Regions from separate parts of the Pseudonocardia sp. D17 genome, predicted to be linked through region 1. Evidence: predicted binding sites of a transcription regulator. Region 1 holds the regulator's gene; each other region holds the start of a gene.
What was found. The regulator LexA, encoded in region 1, represses DNA repair genes until DNA is damaged. The targets are predictions, from matches to a motif close to CGAACACGTGTTCG.

Region 1 (5,791 bases):
TGGGCGCTCCGGGTACCGGCAACGTTCCCGACGATCCGGGACGTTCCGACGGCTCGGCTCCACCCGGCCTGCTGCGGTCGGGTCCGGTCCAAACCGGTCCGGCTCAGCCCGGTCCGGCGCAACCAGGTCCGGCTCAGCCCGGTCCGGCGCAACCAGGTCCGGCGCAAGTGGGTCCGGGCCAACCCGGTCCGGCCCAGCCCGGTCCGGCCCAGCGCGGCGCGGTCCGGCCCGATGGCCGGGTTCGGCCTGATGGCCCCGTTCGCTCCGACGGCCCGGTTCGCTCCGACGGTCCGGCGCGGCCCCGTGGCCCGGTGCCGCTCGGTGCGCGCGCCGGGGAGCGCGGCCCCGCTGGTCCGCAGGCTGGTCCCGGTGGTCCCCGTGGTGGGGGACAGGGTCCTGACGGCGCTCGTCCCCTCGGCCCCGGCGGTCCGGCGCAGCATCCCGGTCCGGCGCAGCATCCCGGTCCGGCGCAGCATCCCGGTCCGCGACCGGGACCCGGGCCGCGCGCGCCCCTGCCGCCGGGCTCGACCGCGCCTCCCGGCCCGCCGTTCCCGCCCGGCCCGCCGCGGCCGACAGGCCCTGCTCCGGGGCCGGGCGGTGCGTCGCACGGTGCGGGGCCGAGCAATGCCGGCCCCGGCCTGCCATCCCGTGGCCCGAACCGGCCGGGACCGGAGGGGCCCGTTCCGCACGGTCGGGGCGCGGACGGACCTGCCCGAACCGGCGCTGGTCCGGGCGGGCCCGGTCCGGAGCGTGGTGCGAACGGTCCTGGTGCGAACGGTCCCGGTGCGAACGGTCCCGGTGCGAACGGTCCCGGTGCGAACGGTCCCGGTCCGAACGCTGCTGGTGCGAACAGTGCCGGTACGAACGGTGCCGGTACGAACGGTGCCGGTCCGAGCGGTACGCGACGAGAGCCGGGCGATCCCGCCGGCCGCCAGCGCGACGCCGCCGGTGGCCGCGCCCAGAGTCCAACCGGTGCTACTCCGGCCGGCGCTGGTCAGAACGGCCCTGCGCAGAACGGCCCTGCGCAGAACGGCCCTGCGCAGAACGGCCCTGCGCAGAACGGCCCTGAGCAGAACGGCACGGGTCCGGACGCGCGGGGACGGGACCGGAGTGAGGGGCGGCGCTCCGAGGTCGCTGGGCCGAATGCTCAGCTGCCGAACGGTCAGCCGTCGAATGGTCAGCCGTCGAATGGTCAGCCGTCGAATGCTCAGCCGCGGAACGACCCCGCGGCGAACGGTCAGCCGCTGACGCGCTCGGCGGCCAATGGACAGCCGTCCAATGGACAGCCGCCGAACAGGCCGTCGGTGACCGACGCGCGCCTGGACGCAGATCCGTCGACAAGCCGGCCGGCGAACAGAACGGGTCCGGAGGCTCACCCCGCGAAGGGGCGACCCACGAGCCTGCCGCCTTCGAACCATCCGATGCCGAACGGTGCAGGCGCAAACGGGCAGGCAGCGAACGGTCAGGGCGCGAACGGTCAGGGCGTGAACGGAACGCGATCGAACGGCACGGAGGCTGCCGAACCCGGCGCCGCATCGACGACCGCCATCCGCCGGGACGCGCGCGACGAGGACGCACTCCGAACGCCGCCGGGTGCCCCGGCACCCGAGCCGTTGCGTGTGGACGGGCACCGAGCCGCCGCAGAGGAACGCGCGGACGCCGACCGTGGATCGTCACGTCCGCACGAGGACGCGGGGCGCCCACACCGACCGGGGCCGTGAGCCGGACGCATCGCGCGTATCACCGGCTGAGTCGTCGCTCGGCTGAGCATCGGGTCGAGCGACGGTGCGGCGGTACGTCGAGCCCGTCGAGTTGTCGACCCGCGCCGACGTCGGCGGCAGAGCCTCCGGCCGGGCCACGGCCGCCGCCGGGTCGGCCCGGGAGGCCTCGGCTCGTGTGACCCCCTGTGAGCGGCGACGGTCGCCATGGCGACCATCGCCACTCGCGAGCGCCGCGGGGCGCGAGCTCTGCGTGGTGGGGCGGCGAGCCGGCCGTTCGAGCCGATGACCGTCGCGCCGACGATCTCGCGACGGCCCGCGCGTGGAAAGCCGCCCGCGGTCGCTCACCGGCTGACGTGCCGAGCATCCCCGTAGGTCGCCGACCTCGGGGCCTGCGTCGCAGGCGCGTCGTGACTCTCAGAGTCTGCGCAGCACCGCGACGACGCGGCCGAGGATCGTGGCCTCGTCGCCGGGAATGGGGTCGTACGCGGGGTTGGCCGGCATGAGCCAGACGTGCCCGTCGCGGCGGCGGAACGTCTTGACCGTCGCCTCGCCGTCGATCATCGCCGCGACGATCTCACCCTGTTCCGCGACCGGCTGCTGGCGCACGACCACCCAGTCGCCGTCGGTGATCGCCGCCTCGACCATCGAGTCGCCGCGCACGTTGAGCAGGAACAGCGTGCCCTCGCCGACGATCTCGCGCGGCAGCGGGAACACGCTCTGCACCGCCTGTTCCGCGAGGATCGGCCCACCAGCGGCGATGTCACCCAGCAGCGGGACGTAGGCGGGGGCGGGGTGCTCGTCACGCGTCGTGCCGGGATCGCGGGAGTCCGCGTCGGCGTCGGCGACGTCCTCGGGGGCGCGGACGTCCACCGCCCGCGTGCGGTTGGGGTCGCGGCGCAGGTATCCCTTGCGCTCCAGGCTGCGCAGCTGGTGGTGGACCGAGGACGTCGACGTCAAGCCGACGGCGTCGCCGATCTCGCGGACGCTCGGCGGGTACCCGAAACGCTCCACCCAGTCGCGGATGACCTCCAGCACCTTCCGCTGCCGCGGGGTCAGCGACGTGTCGTCCCCCGCCGCCTCGGCCGGGTCCGGGAAGGAACGCACCTGCCCGGCCTCACGGTCGGTACCGGTCTCGTCCCGTGCCATCTCGTCCGCCTCCTCGATCGGCGCGGTGGGGCCGTTCGTCCCCGCCGCCGTCGCACCGCACCGTAGACCCGATCATCTCCGCCGCCAAACACATGTTCGAACGACACGCGGCGCGTCGCGAAAATTTGTCGGGGCCCGGTGGTACACATTCGCACGAGCGTTCGATCGAACGCTTGTGCGAACGGAGGGTATCCGATCGGGCGCGGCGGGCGATCGCCGCCGAGGTCGGGCCGTCCGGTCCACGTGTGTCGCCGACCGAGGAGCCGGCGCCGACGGGAAGGGAACTGCCATGTCTGTCAGCACGGCTCCCGGATGTGCGGGCGCAGGGACGGGTGGGCCCGCCGGGAACGGTGCCGGAGCCGCGGGTTCCGGCGGGACGGCCGCGGACCGGTCGCCGAGGCAGGCGTCGCACCGGCCCGAAGCGGTGCGGGACGCCGACGAGGGCGGCGCCCGGCCGCGACGCCGGGGCCGCGGGCCGCGGCCTGCGCGTCCGCGGGAGGCCGCGCGGCGGGGCAGCGCACAGCGGGACGCATCGCGGGCCGAGGCCGGTGTACCTCGGCGGTCGGGGTCGACGATGGCGCGGCGGGGGACGCGCCCGTCGTTGACCGTGCTGCCGGGCGGCCTCGAGCCGACCACGGGGGGCGACGGGGGGCTCGGTCCCCGCCTCGACTCGTCCGATGTGGACGCGCAGCGCCTGTCCGAGATCGACCGTGCGTTGCTGCGGCATCCGTCGGCGCGCGGCCGACGCCCGGCCGGGGCGAGCGTCGCCCCCGGTGTGGCACGTCCTCGTTGCGTCGCGCCGCCGCGGGTGCATCCGCGGGCTGCTCGGTCCCGGGCACTCCGACGGACTCCGCTGGCGCTGCGCTACCGGGTGCGGCGGGCGGTCGCGGTCCTGGTGCTCGGGGTGTGCGCCGCCGTCGTGGTGGTCGCGCTCGGGTCGTTGGGCGAGATCGCCCGCGACGCCGGCCCCGGCATCCCCACGAGCACCGCCCAGGTCGTGGTCCAACGTGGCGACACGGTGTGGGACATCGCCCGGCGCACGGTCCCCGATGCCGACCCTGCCGTGGCCGCCGCCCGCATCGCCGAGCTCAACGGCCTCCATTCGGCTGCGCTGCGACCCGGCCAGATCCTCACTGTGCCGCGGGCCTAGTCAGAGGCGGGCGGGCCTCCGGTACCCCTTCGCTGCTGTGTCACTGCCGTCGCTCATGTCGTTCCGCTGCGTCCGTTCCGCTGCGTCCGTTCCGCTGCGGCCCGTCCGGCGGCCCGTGCGGCTTCGGTCGGCCGGTGCGGCCGCCGTGCGCCCTTCGATGCTCAGCCTCCATTGCCCAGCGCCGTGGGACCCGTCGCGGAGCCGCCGGCGCCGACCGGCGCTCTGCCGTGCACCCGATCGTCGGCTCGGTGGCGGAGCGTGCCGTGTTACCCGATGGCGGAGCGTGGCCGGCGGTGGGTGCCGGGTCGGTGCCAGGGCGGCGGGTGCCAGTGTGGATGGCGGCCGCAGGGGTCGGCGGGGATCCGTGCGGGTGCTCGCGCCCCGCGCCCGGGTGCCCTCCGTGTGGGTCCGGACACGGGTCGTCGACCGCGCAGGGTGCGCGACACGCCGTTCCGGAGGCGACGCGCCGGGCCGTCGGGGCGCTGGCCTCGCCGGATCGGGCGAACATGGGACGCGTGGGCGCCCCGAGCGCCCACACCCCTACATCTTGTGGTTACATACGTGTTGTTCGGCCACAGGTTGGGGTTGTCGGTCGCTCTCGGAGAGAGGATCACTACTGTGCGCTGCCCGTTCTGCCGCCACTCGGACTGCCGCGTCATCGACTCTCGTGAGGTCGAGGACGGGCAGGCCACCCGCCGTCGTCGCTCCTGCGCGTCGTGCGGTCGGCGGTTCACCACCGTCGAGGAGCCGGTGCTCGCGGTGGTCAAGCGCAGCGGGGTGACCGAACCGTTCAGCCGCGACAAGGTGGTCGGCGGAGTACGACGCGCGTGCCAGGGCCGCCCCGTCGACGAGGACGCGCTGCAGCAGCTGGCGCACCGCGTGGAGGAAGCGGTCCGGGCGGGCGGGACGGCCGAGATCCCGAGCCACGAGGTGGGCCTGGCGATCCTCGGGCCGTTGCGCGAGCTCGACGAGGTGGCCTACCTGCGCTTCGCGAGCGTGTACCGCTCCTTCTCCTCGATCGAGGACTTCGAGAAGGAGATCGCGGATCTGCGACGGTCGGTCGCCGGGGAAGCAGCCGACGGCGCGGATCGCGACTAGCAGTAACACGCCGGGACGGGGGAGACCTCGTCGCGGCGGGTCGCCCGGCCGGCGCGCGACACCGGCCGGTCGGCACACGCAACGGCCCGCTCGGCGCCCTTATCGCCGGCGTGGTCGTTGACAGGGTGCGACACGACTGCACCACGGTTGCTCAGGGGAAGAGGACGAGGATGACGGAGACGGTCGGGGCGACGGCCTCGGGGGACGCGGCCGGGAACGCACGCGGCGCGAAGGCCGGGAGCCGGTCCGACCGGCGGAAGCGGCCCGCCGGGCTCACCGTCGAGCGGCTGTACACGACGGCCGGGGTACACCCGTACGACGAGGTGACCTGGGAGCGTCGTGACGTCGTCATGACCAACTGGCGCGACGGCACGGTCAACTTCGAGCAGCGCGGCGTCGAGTTCCCGTCGTCGTGGTCGGTCAACGCCACGAACATCGTCACCAGCAAGTACTTCCGCGGGGCGGTCGGCTCGCCGCAACGCGAGTCGAGCCTGCGCCAGCTGATCGACCGGGTCGTCGGCGTCTACCACCGCTCGGGCGTGGAGAACGGCTACTTCGCGACCGACGAGGACGCGGAGATCTTCGCCCACGAGCTCACCTGGATGCTGCTGCACCAGGTGTTCAGCTTCAACTCGCCGGTGTGGTTCAACGTCGGTACGTCGTCGCCGCAGCAGGT
Region 2 (5,791 bases), on a different contig from region 1:
GCGGGCGGGGACCCGAGCATCCTCACCGCGGCCCGGAAGGCCGCCGCGCGGGTCGTCGCCGCTGCCGCGTGAGCGCCACGGGGCTCAGCGTTTGCGCTGCTGGTTGTACCAGCGCAGGAGCAGGATCAACGACGCCAGCAGCGCCAGCAGGACCACGATCCGGCCGAGGCCCGACGACAGGCCCGTCGGGTCGCCGCTCTGGGCGAGGACCGTCGTCAGCACGGATACCGGCACATCGGACAGGCTACGACGGGTCCGCGTCCGACGGCCACGTCGCGGCCGCGGCGCCGTAGGCCGGGGCGGGCGAGGGCCAGTGCAGCCTCGTGCCGTCGACGGTCCCGGGCGGCGATGCGAGGGTGAGCACGCCGTCGGGCGCCTCGACCTGCTCGAGCCACGGCCGGGCGTCGACGGGTTCGGTGCCGCCGTCCGTGTCGTCGGGACGGGGGAGCGACTGCAGCCACGTCGCGGTCGCCGCCAGCGCCAGCCGGACGTGCGGGGTGCCTCCCACGCGGCGCTGCCGGGCCAGCGCGAGGAGCGCGGCCGCGGCGCCCAGGTAGCCGGTCGCGTGGTCGAGGACCTGCGCGGGCAGGACACCGGGCGGCGTGGCCGGATCGGGGTCGCGACGCTCGGTCTCGCCGATCCCGCAGGCCGCCTGGACGAGGCTGTCGAACCCGCGCCGCCCGGCCCACGGCCCCTCGTCGCCCCACGCCGAGAGCGTCACGACGACGAGCCCGGGGAACCGCGCCGCCAGTGCCTCGGGGGCGAGCCCGAACCGGTCGAGCGCGTGCGGGCGGTACCCGCCGACCACGACGTCCGCGCCCGCCAGCAGGGCCTCCAGCCGCTCGGGGTTCGTCGCGAGGTCGAGCACAGCGCTGTGCTTGCCGGGCAGCGCCTCCCAGGTCTGGGTGCGCAGCTCCGGGCGGTCGGGCGGGTCGATCCGTAGTACCTCGGCGCCGTGCGCGGCCAGCGTCCTGGTCGCGACGGGCCCCGCGATCACCCTCGTCAGGTCCAGTACCCGGGTGCGGGCGCGGCGGGGCCGGGGCGGCGCGTCGGCGAGGTCGTGCCGCCCGACCAGGGGCAGGCCTGCGGCCGCGGCGCCGGCGGGCGTGGCCTGCCACTCCTTCTCCGTGCGGACCGCCGCCGCGACCCCGCCACCCTCGTGGACGGCGGTCTCCAGCTCCTCGGACCGCCAGTGCCGGGCGGCGGCGGCGACGTCGCCGGGACCCGCGTCGTCGGGGAGGTCGAGGACCCTGCGGGCGGCCGCGCGGTGCCAGGGGTAGTTCGCGTGCAACCGCAGCCAGCCGTCGGCGGTGCGGTGGAACGTCGACAGGGGATCGAACGGGTTGCCGGGGCTCACGCCGTCGTGCAGCAGGTGCCGCTCGCTCGTCAGCGCCACCGCGAGCTGGCGCGTGTCGAGGCCGACGGGCCGCCCCACGCCGCCGTCCGGGTCCGCCGTCGCGGCCAGCAGGGCGGCCCCGACGGCTGCGGCACCCGCGTCGGTGACGGGGAACCGCGAGGACAACGTCGCCGTCGGGCCGGTGACGGTCAGCCGGTCGCACTCCCCGGCCGCGCCGCCGAGCAGGGTCCACAGCTGCCGGACCAGATCATCACGCACGAACGGAGCGTCGCACGCGTCCGGGTGCGGATGCAGCTGCGAGTTACCCTCGCCGGGTGCGACTGAGTCACTTCCGCGAGCTGATGGAGGAGGAGTTCGGGGCCGTGCGTGCGGGGTCGCTGGCCAAGGACCACGTGTTCGCCCAGCTCGAGGGCCGCACCGTCGAGGAGGCGATCGAGGCGGGGATCGACCCGAAGCGGGTCTGGCTCGCGGTCTGTGAGGTCTACGACGTGCCGCGGGAACGGCGCTGACGGCGCTGCCGGTGCTGCCGGTGCAGTTGGCGCCGACGGAGCGCGTTGCCCCGGGGCCTGGGCGGCGCCGCCGCGGCGGTTCCCGGACCGACATGCGCCGCTCGGCGCGGCACGATAGCCGATCGGCGTGTCGGCACCGAACTCGAACAGGTGTTCGTATAGCCTCTGTCCACAACGTCGCTCGTTGTCCACAGCGAGGACATGCAGGACGGAACTGTCGGACGGACCCAATACGGTTCGACCGTGGCTCCCCGCAAGACATCGGCCAAGGCGCCGGCACAGTCCCGCAACGCCCACGAGAGCGCATCAGCGAGGTGGCAGACCGAGATGACCGCACCCGACCGCGAGAAGGCCCTCGAGCTCGCCCTCGCCCAGATCGAGAAGAACCACGGCAAGGGATCGGTGATGCGGCTGGGCGATGACACGCGTCCGCCCATCGGCGTCATCCCCACCGGCTCCATCGCGCTCGACGTGGCGCTGGGTGTCGGGGGCCTGCCGCGTGGCCGGGTCGTGGAGATCTACGGCCCGGAGTCCAGCGGTAAGACCACGGTCGCCCTGCACGCCGTGGCCAGCGCCCAGGCCTCGGGCGGCATCGCCGCCTTCATCGACGCCGAGCACGCGCTCGACCCCGAGTACGCGAAGGCGCTGGGTGTCGACACCGACGCGCTGCTGGTGTCCCAGCCCGACACCGGTGAGCAGGCACTCGAGATCGCCGACATGCTGATCCGCTCCGGCGCGCTCGACATCATCGTCATCGACTCGGTGGCCGCGCTCGTGCCGCGCGCCGAGATCGAGGGCGAGATGGGCGACAGCCACGTCGGCCTGCAGGCGCGGCTCATGAGCCAGGCACTGCGCAAGATCACCGGCGCGCTGAGCAACTCCGGCACCACTGCGATCTTCATCAACCAGCTGCGCGAGAAGATCGGCGTCATGTTCGGCTCGCCGGAGACCACGACCGGCGGCAAGGCGCTGAAGTTCTACGCCTCCGTGCGCCTCGACATCCGCCGTATCGAGACCCTCAAGGACGGCACCGACATGGTCGGCAGCCGCACCCGGGTCAAGGTCGTGAAGAACAAGGTGGCCCCGCCGTTCAAGCAGGCGGAGTTCGACGTGCTCTACGGCGTCGGCATCAGCCGCGAGGGCTCGCTGATCGACGTGGGCGTCGAGCAGGGGATCATCCGCAAGTCCGGTGCCTGGTACACCTACGAGGGCGACCAGATGGGGCAGGGCAAGGAGAACGCCCGCAAGTTCCTGAAGGAGAACCCGGACATCGCGGCCGAGGTCGAGAAGCGCATCAAGGAGAAGCTCGGTATCGGCGCGGTGCTCGACGCCGACGAGGTCGAGCCGCTGCCCGCCCCGGTCGACTTCTGATCGGGTGCCCGACTCGCACGACTCCGGCCCGGCCCCCGACGGCAGCGGACGTCAGGTGCCGTCCAGCGGTCCGCGACAGGTGATCGCGCTCGCGTCGCTGGATCTCGACCGGGACGTCGACAGCACCGACGCCCCGGCAGAGGACTCGACCGCTGGTGTGCCTGTGCAGGTCGCCGAGCTCGGTCTGGACAGGTCCGACGACGCGGCCGCCCCTCGGCACGTTCGCCAGGTCGGACTCGACCTCACCGACGGGCCGGGCATCGGCGCCGACGACGAGCCGCGCGGCCGATCGACCGCCGGCGAGCCGGCCGTCGGCCCGGGCAATGACTCGGGCAATGACTCAGGCGGCGACTCGGCCGGCGACTGGGCCGGCGACGAACCGGCGCCCGCGGTGACGATCGCGAGCCTGTCCGACCTGCTGGGCCCGGCATCCGCCGGCGGCGCCGGACCTGTCGTTCGTCGCGCTGCCGACCTGCTCGGCCCCGCGCCTCGCACCGCCGACGGTCGACGCACGCGCCGTACCGACCCGTCCAGCGGGGGAGCGCGGCGAGCCGGCCGCTCGACCGAGCCGCAGGACGCATTCCCCGGCGCCCCGGCAGCCTCGATGGAGGCCGGTCGCACAGGCACGCGATCCCGGCCGGATCGTCCGCCTCGCGCCACGCGGGGATCATCGAGTGCCGAGCCCTCCGCCGACGATGCCCGCACGTTCGACGCTGCCGGCGCCCCGTTGGATCGGGGCACGTCCCGGCGGGGACGGGGCGACGCGGCGTCCCGCCGTCGTTCCCGAACCGATCAGCCCCCCGAGCCTCCTGCCGATCCGGTCGCAGCGGCCCGGACGATCTGTCTGCGCCTGCTCGAATCGCGGTCGCGGACCCGTCAGGAGCTCGCTCAGGCATTGCGCCGCAAGGGCATCCCCGACGACGCCGCGGATGTCGTGCTGGAGCGTTTCGGCGAGGTCGGCCTCATCGACGACAAGGCCTTCGCCGACCAGTGGGTCCGGTCCCGGCACACCCACAGCGGCCTGGGGCGCCGGGCCATCGCGGTCGAGCTGCGGCGCAAGGGCGTCGACTCCGAGACCGCAGGCGAGGCGCTCGCGGAGGTCGACGACGCCTCCGAGGAGGCCCGCGCCCGCGCCCTGGTCGACCGGAAGCTCCGCACCCGACCGGGCGTCCCCGACGAGTCGACGGCCCGCCGCCTGCTCGGGATGCTGGCGCGCAAGGGCTACCCCGCGGGCATCGCCTACCGCGTCGTCCGCGAGGCCGTCGCCGAGCATGCGGCCGAACTCGCGGAACAGATCCCCACCGACGACGGCTCCTGACGTCGCGGGCCCGCGGGAAGGGTCCGGCCTGCCTCCAGTCGCGCAGGGGAACCGCTGCGGGACGAGAGCGCCGAGGCGTCGTCGGTCGCCGCTGCTGGTCGCGGGCGCCGCGAGTGCGCGGCTCCTGGCGCAGGGTCGTGCGCAGCGTCGGCGTCATGCCGCGCCGAGCCGCGAGCTGGCGGCCCCGACGGTGCGGTTGCGCCCGCGCTTCCGACGGTGATCGCCGAATAGGGGACACGAACGCCATGCGTGTCGCTCCGCTCCCGTGGACGCGGATCATGGACGTCGTGCGATGTGTGGACGCGGTGCGCGACCGTAGCGGCGGGGCGTGCGCAGCCTCGGCGTCACGCTGGGCCGGTCGCGAGGTGCCCGGTCCCGGAAGGTGCGGTTGCGGGCGGTGCTGCCGACGGTGATCGTCGAAGGCGGGACATGAGCGCCGGAGGTGTCGCTGAGGTCCCTCGAACGGCGATCATGGAGGCCCCGCATGTGTGCCTCCGCCCGCTGGGATCGCGCTCAGGTCGGGCGCGCTCAGGTCGAGCTCCGCTGCGTAGTGCCGGGCCGATCGTGTGTCGCGAGCGAGGCTGCGGCTTCGTGGGTCGACGCGTGAGGTGATCGCCGAAAACGGGACATGAGCGCCGTGATGTGCGTCCAGGTCCCGCACGCGGTGATCATGACGTCGCCGACGCTGCGTGGCGCCGCGGCGGCCCGTCTCAGGACGGTCCGGGGCGGTGCAGGACCTGGACGTCGGTGTCGGACCCGCCGATCCGCTCGGTCTCGGCGACGAACTCCAGCAGCGTGTCGCGGAACGCCTGGACGGCGGGGGTCGGGGCGATATCGACCCGGCGGGCGAGGGCGACCGTGCGGTACAGCGGCGGGGTGAGGGCCGTGCGTCGGAGCCTGGGACGCCCCGCGAACACGAGGTCCGGTACGACGGCGACCCCGGTACCGGTCTCCACCAGCCGCAACACCGCGTCCATCTCCCCACCCTCGACGGCGAACCGCGGCTCGACGCCGGCATCGGCGTAGGCGCGCAGCGTCACCTCCCGCAGGTCGTAGCCACGTCGGAACATCACCAGCGGCCGCCGGGAGAGCTCGGTGACCGTCAGGGTGCCGCGGCTCGACGGCGCGGGCTCGGACCGGGGCGAGGCGACCGAGAGGCGCTCGCGCAGCAGCGGAGTGACCTCCAGCGAGACGTCGAGGCCCTGTTGTGGCACCACCAGCACCGCGACGTCGAGC
Region 3 (5,791 bases), on a different contig from region 1:
CACGGCCAGCGTCGATACACCCACCGGACCGCCGCCGAACGACTTGACCAGCGCGGACAGCACCGCGCGGTCGAGCCGGTCCAGACCGAGCTCGTCGACGTCGTAGACGGCCAGCGCCTCGCGGGCCACGTCGAGGGTGACGGCGCCGTCCGCGCGGACCTCCGCGAAGTCGCGCACCCGGCGCAGCAGCCGGTTGGCGATGCGGGGCGTGCCCCGGGACCGGCGCGCGATCTCCGCTGCCCCGTCGGGGCGCAGGTCGACCTCGAGGATGGCCGCGGCACGGCGCAGCACCAGCTCCAGCTCGGCCGGCTCGTAGAACTCCATGTGCCCGGTGAACCCGAACCGGTCGCGCAGCGGCCCGGTGAGCGCACCGGCTCGCGTCGTGGCCCCGACCAGCGTGAACGGCGCGATGTCGAGCGGGATGGACGTGGCGCCGGGCCCCTTCCCGACGACGACGTCGACGCGGAAGTCCTCCATCGCGAGGTAGAGCATCTCCTCGGCCGGCCGGGCGATGCGGTGGATCTCGTCGATGAACAGGACGTCGCCGGGCATGAGGTTCGACAGCATCGCCGCGAGGTCGCCCGCGCGTTCGAGCGCGGGCCCCGACGTCAGCCGGATCGCGGCGCCGAGCTCGGCGGCCACGATCATCGACAGGCTCGTCTTCCCCAGCCCCGGCGGGCCGGACAGCAGGATGTGGTCCGGCGGCGTGCCCCGCCGGCGGGCGCCCTCGAGCACCAGCTCGAGCTGCTCGCGCACGCGGGGCTGGCCGATGAACTCCGACAGCCGGCGCGGCCGCAGCGTGCCCTCGACGTCGAGGTCCTCCTCGAGCACCTCGCCGCCCACGTCGCGCAGGTTCTCCTCGCTCACCGAGGTCCCCCCGGGCCTGGGCCCGTCACGTCCGACCCAGGGTCGCCAGTGCCGAGCGCAGCAGCGCCGCGGGCTCGGCGTCCGGGTCGCCCGCGAGGATGCCGTCGACCGCGGCCTCCGCCGGCCGCGCGGTGAACCCGAGCCCGACGAGCGCCTCGACGACCTGGTCGCGGTGGGCGTTGCCGGTGACGAGCGGGCGCACGTCGCCGGCCAGGACCGGAGCGGGCGCGACGACCTTGTCGCGCAGCTCGACGACGAGCCGCTCGGCGCTCTTGCGCCCGACGCCCGGGATGCGGGTCAGCGTCGCGGTGTCGCCGTCGGCCAGGGCGCGGCGCAGCGACTGCGGGTCGAGGACCGCGAGGGTGGCCAGCGCGAGCCGCGGGCCGACGCCGCTGACGGTCTGCAGCAGCACGAACAGCTCGCGTTCCTCGGCGTCGGCGAAGCCGTAGAGGGTGAGCGAGTCCTCGCGGACGACGAGCAGCGTCTCCAGCCGGGCCTCCTGCCCACGCCGGAGCCCGCCGAGGGTCGCGGGCGTGGCGAACACGGCGAAGCCGACCCCGCCCACCTCGACGACGGCGTGGTCGAGGCCGACGGAGAGGACCTCGCCACGGACGCTGGAGATCATCGGGCTCCCTTCGCCGCGGCGGCGAGCCGGGCCTTGTGGTGCCGGGCGAGCTCCGCCGCGCGGGCCTGGGCCTGCGCCATCCTGTCCTGCATCGGGCCGCGCCAGCAGTGGCAGATGGCGAGCGCCAGCGCGTCGGCCGCGTCGGCGGGCCGGGGGGGCGCGTCGAGCCGCAGCAAGCGCGTCACCATCGTGGTGACCTGCGCCTTGTCGGCCCGGCCGGCGCCGGTGACCGAGGCCTTGACCTCGCTGGGCGTGTGGAACGCGACGGGCAGCCCGGCCCGCGCCGCGGCGAGCGCGACGACCCCGCTGGCCTGGGCGGTGCCCATCACGCTGCGGACGTTGTGCTGGCTGAACACGCGCTCGACGGCCACGACGTCGGGCGAGAACGCGGCGATCCACCGGTCCGCCGCGTCGGCGACGGCCAGCAGCCGGGCGGGCAGCGGCGCGTCGGCGGGGGTGCGCACCACGTCGACGGCGACGAACTCGACGCCGCGCCCGCCGGTGGAGTCGACGACCCCGATGCCGCAGCGGGTCAGCCCCGGGTCCACTCCGAGCACCCGCACCCGCACCCTCCGATCGCACGAACAGCCGTTCGAGGCCGAAGGCTACCGGCCGGGCCGTCCGGCTCGTGCGGGGCACGCCGGTGGCGCGTCACGCGGTCGGACCCGGCGGGTCGGGTGCCCCGGATCAGGACCCGGGGTCGGCCTTGTCGTTGACGAACAGCACCCGACCCTCCGGGTCGACGACCTGGATGTAGCTGCCCGAGGGCTCGTGGGTGGGACCGTCGACCTCGATCCCGGCGGCACGCAGCGTCTCGGCGGTGGCGAGCAGGTCGTGGCACGACAGGGTCAGCGTGTACAGCCGGTCGGGCTCGCGGTGGTACGCGCTGGCCGGCGTGAGCACGATGCTCGTCTGCGCGCCCGGCAGCGCCACCTCGACCCAGCGCGCGCCCGGCCACAGCGACCGGTCGACGGTCTTCGCGAAGCCCAGCTTCTCGAAGAAGGCGACCATGACGTCCTGGTTCTCGACGGCCAGCATCGCCCCGGCGATGCGCGCGATGACGGGCGGTCCGACGTCCATGACGATCATCCTGACCGACGTGCGGACGGTGCGCACCCACCCGGCGGGTGAGCGGGCCGGGCACACATCCGGCGTCGTCGCGACGCCGTGCCGCGACGGCGCCGGCGTCACGACGCGGCGAGGCCGCCGAACAGCCGGTTGGACAGGCACGCGCGCAGGTAGGGCACCCCTGCGGTGTAGCCGGAGCCGGGCGCGTCGCCGAGCATCCGGACGGCCAGTCCGTGGTGCGCCGCCTTCCAGCGCTGATGGCCGGCCTCGAGCCTGCCGAGCGCCCGGTCGAGCGCCGCGCGCCCGACGGCGCCGAGAGCCGTGTCGGCCTCGCGGCGGGCATCGGAGAGCGTGTCGACGCCCGCCTCGACCGCGGACCGCACGCGTGGGACACCGGCGAACGCCGCGGAACCCAGGCGCGTCCCGCTCGGCCTGCCGCAGACGGCCTCGAACCGCTTGTACTGCTCGGACTGGATCGCGCTGGCGCCCTCGGTGTGCTCGCGGAAGTCGAGGAAGGCCTCGACGCGCAGCGTCGCGACCAGCCGGAACAGCATCGCCGCCCGGGCGAACACGCGGTCGGCGCGCTCGACGCGGGCGATGGCCTGCTCGGTCCGGCCCGCCCGCAACGCGGCGGTCGCGGCGACCATCTCGTCGGCCAGCGTGGTGAAGATCATCTCGTGTGTCTGCAGGGCATGATGAAGAAGTACTCGTCGTGACGGGTCGACACCGGCAGCACCGACAGGCCGAACCAGGTGGCGAGCCCGGCCGCGGGCAGCTCGGGCAGCGCGACCCCGTCGAGCTGGTCGTCGGCGGTGACCGGGTGGTCGTGGGACGCGGCGACGAAGCGCAGCGCGTGCCGGATCCGCTTGCGCCGCGTCGGCGGGTCGGGCAGGTCCGGGCCGGCCGCGCTCCGCTCGACGCGGACGACGTCGGCCATCAGCAGCGCGGCGAGCCGGTCGGGGGCGAGCCCCGCCGCGGCGCGTACCCGCTCGAGGAGCGGAAGCGCGAGGTAGGTGCGGTTGGAGAAGCGGCACTCGTGGCGGGCGAGGACGCAGCCGAGGTACGCGTCGAGGAACGGATGTCCGGCGCCGTGTCGGCGCCGCAGCTCACCGAGCCGGACCAGCATCGCGACCGGCAGCGCGTGCGTACCGGTCCGCCGCACCTGGGCGGCCACGGCGGTCGCGATCGCCGGAGCGTCCAGCGCGGCGCCGCGCGGGACCATCGGCACCGCGACCGGGCGTATTCGGGCCCGGCGACAACGCAGCCACGGGCCGTCCAGGCGCCGAGACCGCGACGAGTGATCCGTCAGCCGCCCCCTTAGTGCGCCGCGGCGTCCCAGCTCGCGCCGTAGCCGACCGAGACCTCCAGCGGCACCGAGAGCTCGTGCGCGGCGGCCATCTCGCGGCGGACCAGCGCGTCGACCGCGTCCCGCTCACCGTCGGCGACCTCGAGGACCAGCTCGTCGTGCACCTGCAGCAGCATCCTGCTGCGCAGGCCTTCGGCCTGCAGCGCCGCGTGCACGCGCAGCATCGCGACCTTGATGATGTCGGCGGCGCTGCCCTGGATCGGCGCGTTGAGCGCCATCCGCTCGGCCATCTCGCGACGCTGCCGGTTGTCGCTGGTGAGGTCGGGCAGATAGCGCCGCCGGCCGAGCATCGTCGCCGTGTAGCCGTCCTTGCGGGCCACGTCGACGATGCTGCGCAGGTAGTCGCGCACGCCGCCGAAGGTCTCGAAGTAGTCGTCCATCAGCCCGCGCGCCTCCTCGGTGGAGATGCGGAGCTGGCCGGACAGCCCGAACGCCGACAGCCCGTAGGCCAGGCCGTAGTTCATCGCCTTGATCTTGGCGCGCTGCTCGGGAGAGACGTCGGCCGCGTCGACGCCGAACACCTTCGACGCCGTCTCGGAGTGGAAGTCGCGCTGCGACCGGAACGCCTCGATGAGCGCGGCGTCCTCCGAGAGGTGCGCCATGATCCGCATCTCGATCTGGCTGTAGTCGGCCGTCATCAGCTGGGAGAAGCCGTCGCCGACGACGAACGCCGTGCGGATCCGGCGGCCCGCGGCGGTGCGGATCGGGACGTTCTGCAGGTTCGGCTCCGTCGACGACAACCGGCCGGTGGCGGCGATCGTCTGGGAGTACGTCGTGTGGATGCGCCCGTCGGCCGCGATCGACTTGAGCAGCCCGTCGACGGTGACCTTGAGCCGGGTGGCGTCGCGGTGCAGCAGCAGGTGCTGCAGGAACTCGTGCCCGGTCTGCTCGAACAGCCCGGCCAGCGCGTCGGCGTCGGTGGTGTAGCCGGTCTTGGTGCGCTTGGTCTTGGGCATGCCCAGCTCGTCGAACAGCACGACCTGCAGCTGCTTGGGCGAACCGAGGTTGATCTCCTTGCCGATGACGGCGTAGGCGTCCTGCGCCGCCTGCGCGACCTGCCCGGCGAACTCGGCCTCCAGCGACTCCAGGTTCGCCCGGTCGACCGCGATGCCCGCGGCCTCCAGGTCGGCGAGCACGAAGGCCAGCGGCTGCTCCAGCTCGAGCAGCAGCCCGTTCTGCTCCTTCTCCGCCAGCTCGGCCCCCAACGCGTCGGCCAGCTCGGCGACCGCGGACGCGGCCACCATCTCCGCGTCGGCGTGCGCGCGGTCGGCCTCCTCCTCACCGCCGAGCAGCGACAGCTGCCCGTCGGCCGGGGCGCCCTCCATCGCCAGCTCGCGGCGCAGGTAGCGCAGGGCGAGGTCGGCCAGGTCGAACGAGCGCTGACCGGGCTTGGCCAGGTAGGCCGCGAGGGCGGTGTCGCTGGTGAGGCCCGCCAACGTCCAGCCCCGCCCGCGCAGGGCGTGCAGCACGGCCTTCACGTCGTGCGACGCCTTGGGCACCGCCGGGTCGGCCAGCCACTCCCCGAGCGCCGCCTCGTCGTCCGGGGTGAGGCCCCGCACGTCGAGGTAGCCCGCGACGGGCACCCCCGCCAGCGCGCCGTCGGCCCTGGCCTCGACGCTCGGCTCGCCCGCGGCGAGCGCGATGCCGGTGAAGTCGCGCTCGGTGATACCGCCGGTGACGCCGGAGAACGCCACCCCGACGCGGCGGCCGTCGCGCGCGTTCGCGTCGAGCCACGCCCGCACCGACCCCGGGGCGACGACGGTGCCCTGCACCTCGAACCCCGACTCTGCTTCCGGCTCGGCGCTCTGCAGCGTCGAGAACAGGCGTTCGCGCAGGACGCGGAACTCCAGCTCGTCGAACAGCCG
Region 4 (5,791 bases), on a different contig from region 1:
TCTCTGTGCTGATGGGGTCTCCTCGTATAGACGTCGTGTGCTCGGCGACGACAAGAGAGACCCGGGATTCGACGACGAGGCGGACGGCATGCGCCGCCTCGGCATCGGACCTGGACCCGGCCACCTGGGGTGACTGCGGGTGGGAGCGGGGCTCCACTTGATCGCCCTGACACGGTGTTGCTGATCCGCGCTGCGAACAGCGCGAAAAAGTCAACGCGCGACAGGGTGGTCGCATTCCGAAGGGTACACGCCCCCTCCCACCGGGTCACCCGGGGTCGGTGCCGGGTCCGAGGCCCCGGGCGACACCGACCCCGACACCGACCCCGCACCCCTGGCCGGACGACGGGCGAGCGCGATCGCGGCGGCGTCGTCGAGTCGTCCACCTGCGGCGAGACGGGCGCGGCGCAGGTCCGGGAGGTGGAGTCGCGAGCGCCCGGCGCAGCCGCGCGACGAGCGTGGGCACCGCGGCCGCCGGGTCGCCCGGCGCGGCCTCGACCCGCACGAGGTCGACGAGCCGGTCGATCGGGGGCCCCACCCGGAAACTGCCCGACGGCATGTGCCATCCACGGACCGCGGCCACCGGAACCGTGATGCGGCCCGACACGCTGCGCCGCTACGCGTCCGAGGCCGGATTCGCCGACGACGACGTGCTCGACGTCGACGACGACTTCTTCCGCCTCTACCGGCTCGTCCCCCGACGAGTCCGCACGACCTGCCGCACCGATCGGTCACGGCCGGTGCGGCGGCCGGTCAGCTCGCCGCCGCGGCCTTCCGGCGGGCGGGCCTGCGGACCTTCTTCGGCACCTCGGGCGTCACCAGACCGCGCAGGAACTGCCCGGTGTAGCTCCCCTCGACGGCCGCGACCTGCTCCGGCGTTCCCTCCGCGACGACCGTGCCACCGCCCGAGCCGCCCTCGGGGCCCATGTCGACGACCCAGTCCGCGGTCTTGATGACGTCGAGGTTGTGCTCGATGACGACGACCGAGTTGCCCTTGTCGACCAGTCCGTTGATCACCAGCAGCAGCTTGCGGATGTCCTCGAAGTGCAGGCCGGTCGTCGGCTCGTCGAGGATGTAGATGGTCCGGCCGTTGGACCGCTTCTGCAGCTCGCTCGCGAGCTTGACGCGCTGCGCCTCACCGCCCGACAACGTCGGCGCGGGCTGGCCCAGCCGGACGTAGCCGAGACCCACGTCGACCAGCGTTTTCAGGTAACGGCTGATCGAGGAGATCGGCTCGAAGAACTCGGCGGCCTCCTCGATCGGCATGTCGAGGACGTCGGCGACCGTCTTGCCCTTGTAGTGGACCTCGAGGGTCTCCCGGTTGTACCGGGCGCCGTGGCAGACCTCGCAGGGCACGTACACGTCGGGCAGGAAGTTCATCTCGATCTTGATCGTGCCGTCGCCGGAGCACGCCTCGCAGCGGCCGCCCTTGACGTTGAAGGAGAACCGCCCGGCCTGGTAGCCGCGCACCTTGGCCTCGGTCGTCGACGCGAACAGCGTGCGGATCTTGTCCCACACGCCGGTGTAGGTGGCAGGGTTGGAGCGCGGGGTGCGTCCGATCGGCGACTGGTCGACCCGGACGAGCTTGTCGAGCTCCTCGACCCCGTTGATCCGGGTGTGCCGGCCGGGCACCTGGCGGGCACCGTTGAGCCGGTTCGCGAGCACGGTCGCGAGGATGTCGTTGACCAGGGTGGACTTGCCCGACCCGGAGACACCGGTGACGGCGACGAGCCCGCCGAGCGGGATCTCGACGTCGATCCCCCGCAGGTTGTGCTCCCGGGCGCCGACGACCGTGAGCGTCCGCTTGCGGTCGAGCGGGCGGCGCCGGGCCGGCACCGGGATGCTCCGGCGACCCGACAGGTAGGCGCCGGTCAGCGACGTGTCGTGCGACTCGAGGCCTGCGACCGATCCGCTGTGGACGATGTGGCCGCCGTGCTCGCCCGCGCCCGGTCCGATGTCGACGGCCCAATCGGCCGCGCGGATCGTGTCCTCGTCGTGCTCGACGACGATCAGTGTGTTGCCGAGGTCGCGCAGCCGGGTCAGCGTGTCGATCAGCCGGCGGTTGTCGCGCTGGTGCAGGCCGATCGACGGCTCGTCGAGCACGTAGAGCACGCCGACCAGGCCGGACCCGATCTGCGTCGCGAGCCGGATCCGCTGCGCCTCGCCGCCGGAGAGCGTGCCGGCGGCGCGGTCGAGCGAGAGGTAGTCGAGCCCGACGTCGAGCAGGAAGCCGAGCCGCGCCTGCACCTCCTTGAGGACCCGGCCGGCGATCATCGCCTGGCGCGCGTCGAGGACCATCCCGTCGAGGAACGCCGAGCACTCGGCCACCGACATCGCCGAGACCTCGGCGATCGACCGATCGCCCTGGTCGCGGTGCTCGAGCGTGACGGCGAGGACCTCGGGCTTGAGCCGCGCGCCCTTGCAGGCGGGGCAGGGCACGTCGCGCATGTAGCCCTCGTAGCGCTCGCGCTGCGACTCCGACTCCGTCTGGTCGAGCCGGCGCTCCAGGAACGGGATGACGCCCTCGAAGTTCGCGTAGTAGCTGCGCTCCCGGCCGTACCGGTTGCGGTAGCGGACGTGGACCTGGTCGTCGGTGCCGTGCAGGACGGCCTTGCGGGCCGCGTCGTCGAGCTTGCGCCACGGGGTGTCCATCCGGAACCCGATGGTGCCGGCCAGCCCGCCCAGCAGCCGCCCGAAGTACTCCGAGGTGTGCCCGCCCGCCCAGGGCGCGATCGCGCCGTCGGCCAGGCTCTTCTCGGGGTCGGGGACGACGAGCTCGGGGTCGACCTCCTTCTTCGTGCCGATGCCGCTGCAGGTCGGGCACGCGCCGTAGGGCGAGTTGAAGGAGAACGTGCGGGGCTCGAGCTCGTCGAGGCCCAGCGGGTGGCCGTTGGGGCACGCCATCCGTTCGGAGAAGCGGCGCTCCCGCTGCGGGTCGCCGGCCTCCAGGTCGACGAACTCGAGCACGACGAGCCCGTCGGCCAGGCGCAGCGCCGTCTCGACCGAGTCGGTGAGCCGCTGCTTCGACGACGGCCGCACGACCAGCCGGTCGACGACCACCGCGATGTCGTGCTTCTCCTGCTTCTTGAGCTTCGGCGGGTCGGACAACGGGTGCACCGTGCCGTCGACGAGCACCCGCGAGTAGCCCTGCGCCTGCAGGGTGGTGAACAGGTCGACGAACTCGCCCTTGCGGGTGCGCACGACGGGCGCCAGCACCTGGAAGCGGGTGCCCTCCGTCATGGCGAGGACCTGGTCGACGATCTGCTGCGGCGTCTGCTTCTCGATGACGTGCCCGCACACCGGGCAGTGCGGGACGCCCGCGCGCGCGTAGAGCAGCCGCAGGTAGTCGTAGACCTCGGTGATCGTGCCCACCGTCGAGCGGGGGTTGCGGTTCGTCGACTTCTGGTCGATCGACACCGCCGGGGAGAGCCCCTCGATGAAGTCGACGTCGGGCTTGTCCATCTGGCCGAGGAACTGCCGGGCGTACGCCGACAGCGACTCGACATAGCGCCGCTGGCCCTCGGCGAAGATCGTGTCGAACGCCAGGCTCGACTTCCCCGAGCCGGACAGGCCCGTGAACACCACGAGGCTGTCGCGCGGGATGTCGAGATCGACCCCGCGCAGGTTGTGCTCGCGCGCGCCTCGCACGACGAGACGATCCGCCACGGTGTGCCCCTCCCGACGGCTCCTGGACCCTGATACCCGGATCTCGTTCACCGGACCCGTCGACATCCCCGCCCATGCTAGGCGGGGGGTCCGACAGGAACCGCTCGCCCGGCGGCCGTCCGGTGGGTGGTCCGCGGCGCGCGCCGAGCCGTGCGCGCGCGGGCCGCCGACACGGGCCGCGGTGTCGTCGTGTCCAACGCCCCGGCCGCCGCGGATCATCCGTGGGACGTCCCACCGGACCGGGAGCCCGACCAGAGTCGCACACATGTTCGACGGCCCGCGCGGCGGGGCGCCCGCCGCTGTCACCCCGCCGCTGTCACCCCGCCGCTGTCACCCCTCCGTCGTCACCCGGCCGCTGGCACCCCGCCGATGTCACCCGGCCGATGTCACCCGCCGGGTCGGCCTGCCGGGTCGCCGCCGCGGACGTCGACGCCGAGGTCACCGCCGCTAAGGTTTCCGCCGTGGACGTCCTCGACGAGTACACCGGTCACACCGACCCCGGCGGCGCGGCCATCCGCCGCGACCTCGGCCCGCTGACGATCTCCAAGGTCTCGGTCGGCCCCATGGACAACAACGCCTACCTGCTGGTCTGCACGGCCACGCACGAGGCGCTGCTGATCGACGCGGCGAACGAACCGGAGCGGATCGCCGATCTCGTGGGCAGCGGGCCCGACCGGCCGGAGCTCCGCCACCTCGTCACGACGCACCGGCACGACGACCACTGGCAGGCGCTCGGGGCCGTCGCGGGCATGTTCCAGACGCGCCAGATCGCCCATCCGCTCGACGCGCCGTCGCTGCCGATCCCGATGGACGAGGTCGTCGAGGACGGCGACACGATCGCGTTCGGCGAGATCGAGCTCGAGGTCATCCACCTGCGCGGGCACACACCCGGCTCGATCGCGCTGCTCTACCGCGGCGCCGACGGACCCCACCTGTTCACCGGCGACTCGCTGTTCCCCGGTGGCCCGGGCAAGACGTGGTCGGCCGAGGACTTCGGCTCGCTCGTGGGCGACCTGGAGGCCCGGGTCTTCGGTCCGCTGCCCGACGAGACGTGGTTCTACCCGGGCCACGGCGACGACTCGACGCTCGGCCGCGAGCGCCCGAGCCTGCCGGAGTGGAAGGCCCGCGGCTGGTAGCGGCGCCCGGCCACCGGGCGGCGACGAGGTCTCGTCGACCGGAGGCCCGCGCGACGCGCGCGACCGGAGATCGGCCGGGTGCGACGATGGGCGCATGACGCAGGGCGATGTCCAGGACGGCACCCGTGAACGCATCGAGGTCGCGCGGACGATCCCGGCCGAGCCGTCGGCGATCTTCGCGGTGCTCACCGACCCGCGCGGCCACGTCGCGATCGACTCCTCGGGGATGCTCATGGGCGCGTCCGGCGAGCGCGTCACGGCGTCGGGCGACACGTTCGTCGTCCACATGGACCGGGAGGCGCTCGGCGACGTGCCGCTCGGGCAGTACGACGTCACGGTCACGATCGGCACGTTCGAGCCCGACCGGGAGATCTCCTGGACGATCGTCGGGGTCGTGCGCCCGCCGATCGGGCACGTCTACGGCTACCGGCTCCAGCCGACCGAGGGCGGCACCCGCGTCGTCTCCTACTACGACTGGTCCGGCATCGACCCGGTCTGGCGGGCACGCGACATCTTCCCGGTGATCTCCGAGTCGGCGCTCAAGGCGACGCTGGGCATCCTCCACCGGACCGTCGCGCCGCGCTGACCGCCCGCTCGCACACCCTGTTCACCATCCTGCGCCGGGTCGCCACGGCGTACCTGCTACTGCTGGCGATCAAGACGCCGTGGTCGGCGTGGCGCGGCGGCCGCACGCCGACGGGGGCGGTCCCGAGACGGCCGGGTTCCGGGTTCCGGGTTCCGCCGGTTCCGCGTGGGCTTCCTGTCCACTGTGTGGCGCACGCCGCCGAGTAGCCCCCGGCCGCCGAGAGCGCGCGGTGGCACAGCCGCACCGGATGCTCGCGCGCAGAGATCGACCGTTGACCCTGCGTGATCGACGGTGCCGTACGTCACGTCCACTCGCCCGTTCGAACATGCGGACCCGGGCGCCGCATCCATAGAGTGTCCACATCGACCGCGCGACGCCCCCGTTCAGCGTCGCCGCGTCGGGACAC

Region 2: the regulator LexA is predicted to act here: its motif matches at 2,010-2,023, upstream of recA (recombinase RecA).
Region 3: the regulator LexA is predicted to act here: its motif matches at 2,074-2,087, upstream of ruvC (crossover junction endodeoxyribonuclease RuvC).
Region 4: the regulator LexA is predicted to act here: its motif matches at 3,922-3,935, upstream of uvrA (excinuclease ABC subunit UvrA).

Annotation. Positions count from the first base shown of each region.
Region 1 covers NZ_BPRG01000035.1:27,379-33,169, reverse strand. Annotated here, with positions in the region: gene PSD17_RS05295 (hypothetical protein) at 1-476, opposite strand, end outside; partial or broken gene PSD17_RS35300 (hypothetical protein) at 1,002-1,418, opposite strand; gene lexA (transcriptional repressor LexA) at 2,136-2,867, opposite strand; gene PSD17_RS05285 (LysM peptidoglycan-binding domain-containing protein) at 3,643-4,017, shown strand; gene nrdR (transcriptional regulator NrdR) at 4,636-5,115, shown strand; gene PSD17_RS05275 (vitamin B12-dependent ribonucleotide reductase) at 5,286-5,791, shown strand, end outside.
Region 2 covers NZ_BPRG01000168.1:187,918-193,708, reverse strand. Annotated here, with positions in the region: gene PSD17_RS24600 (TetR/AcrR family transcriptional regulator) at 1-72, shown strand, start outside; gene PSD17_RS24595 (hypothetical protein) at 85-234, opposite strand; gene PSD17_RS24590 (CoA transferase) at 245-1,615, opposite strand; gene PSD17_RS24585 (DUF3046 domain-containing protein) at 1,672-1,866, shown strand; gene recA (recombinase RecA) at 2,194-3,237, shown strand; gene recX (recombination regulator RecX) at 3,842-4,555, shown strand; gene PSD17_RS24570 (LysR family transcriptional regulator) at 5,266-5,791, opposite strand, start outside.
Region 3 covers NZ_BPRG01000088.1:77,663-83,453, forward strand. Annotated here, with positions in the region: gene ruvB (Holliday junction branch migration DNA helicase RuvB) at 1-867, opposite strand, end outside; gene ruvA (Holliday junction branch migration protein RuvA) at 893-1,492, opposite strand; gene ruvC (crossover junction endodeoxyribonuclease RuvC) at 1,489-2,055, opposite strand; gene PSD17_RS16105 (VOC family protein) at 2,180-2,572, opposite strand; gene PSD17_RS16110 (hypothetical protein) at 2,680-3,234, opposite strand; gene PSD17_RS16115 (hypothetical protein) at 3,231-3,788, opposite strand; gene polA (DNA polymerase I) at 3,878-5,791, opposite strand, start outside.
Region 4 covers NZ_BPRG01000042.1:18,750-24,540, forward strand. Annotated here, with positions in the region: gene infC (translation initiation factor IF-3) at 1-28, opposite strand, end outside; gene uvrA (excinuclease ABC subunit UvrA) at 751-3,663, opposite strand; gene PSD17_RS07760 (MBL fold metallo-hydrolase) at 4,125-4,799, shown strand; gene PSD17_RS07765 (SRPBCC family protein) at 4,894-5,385, shown strand.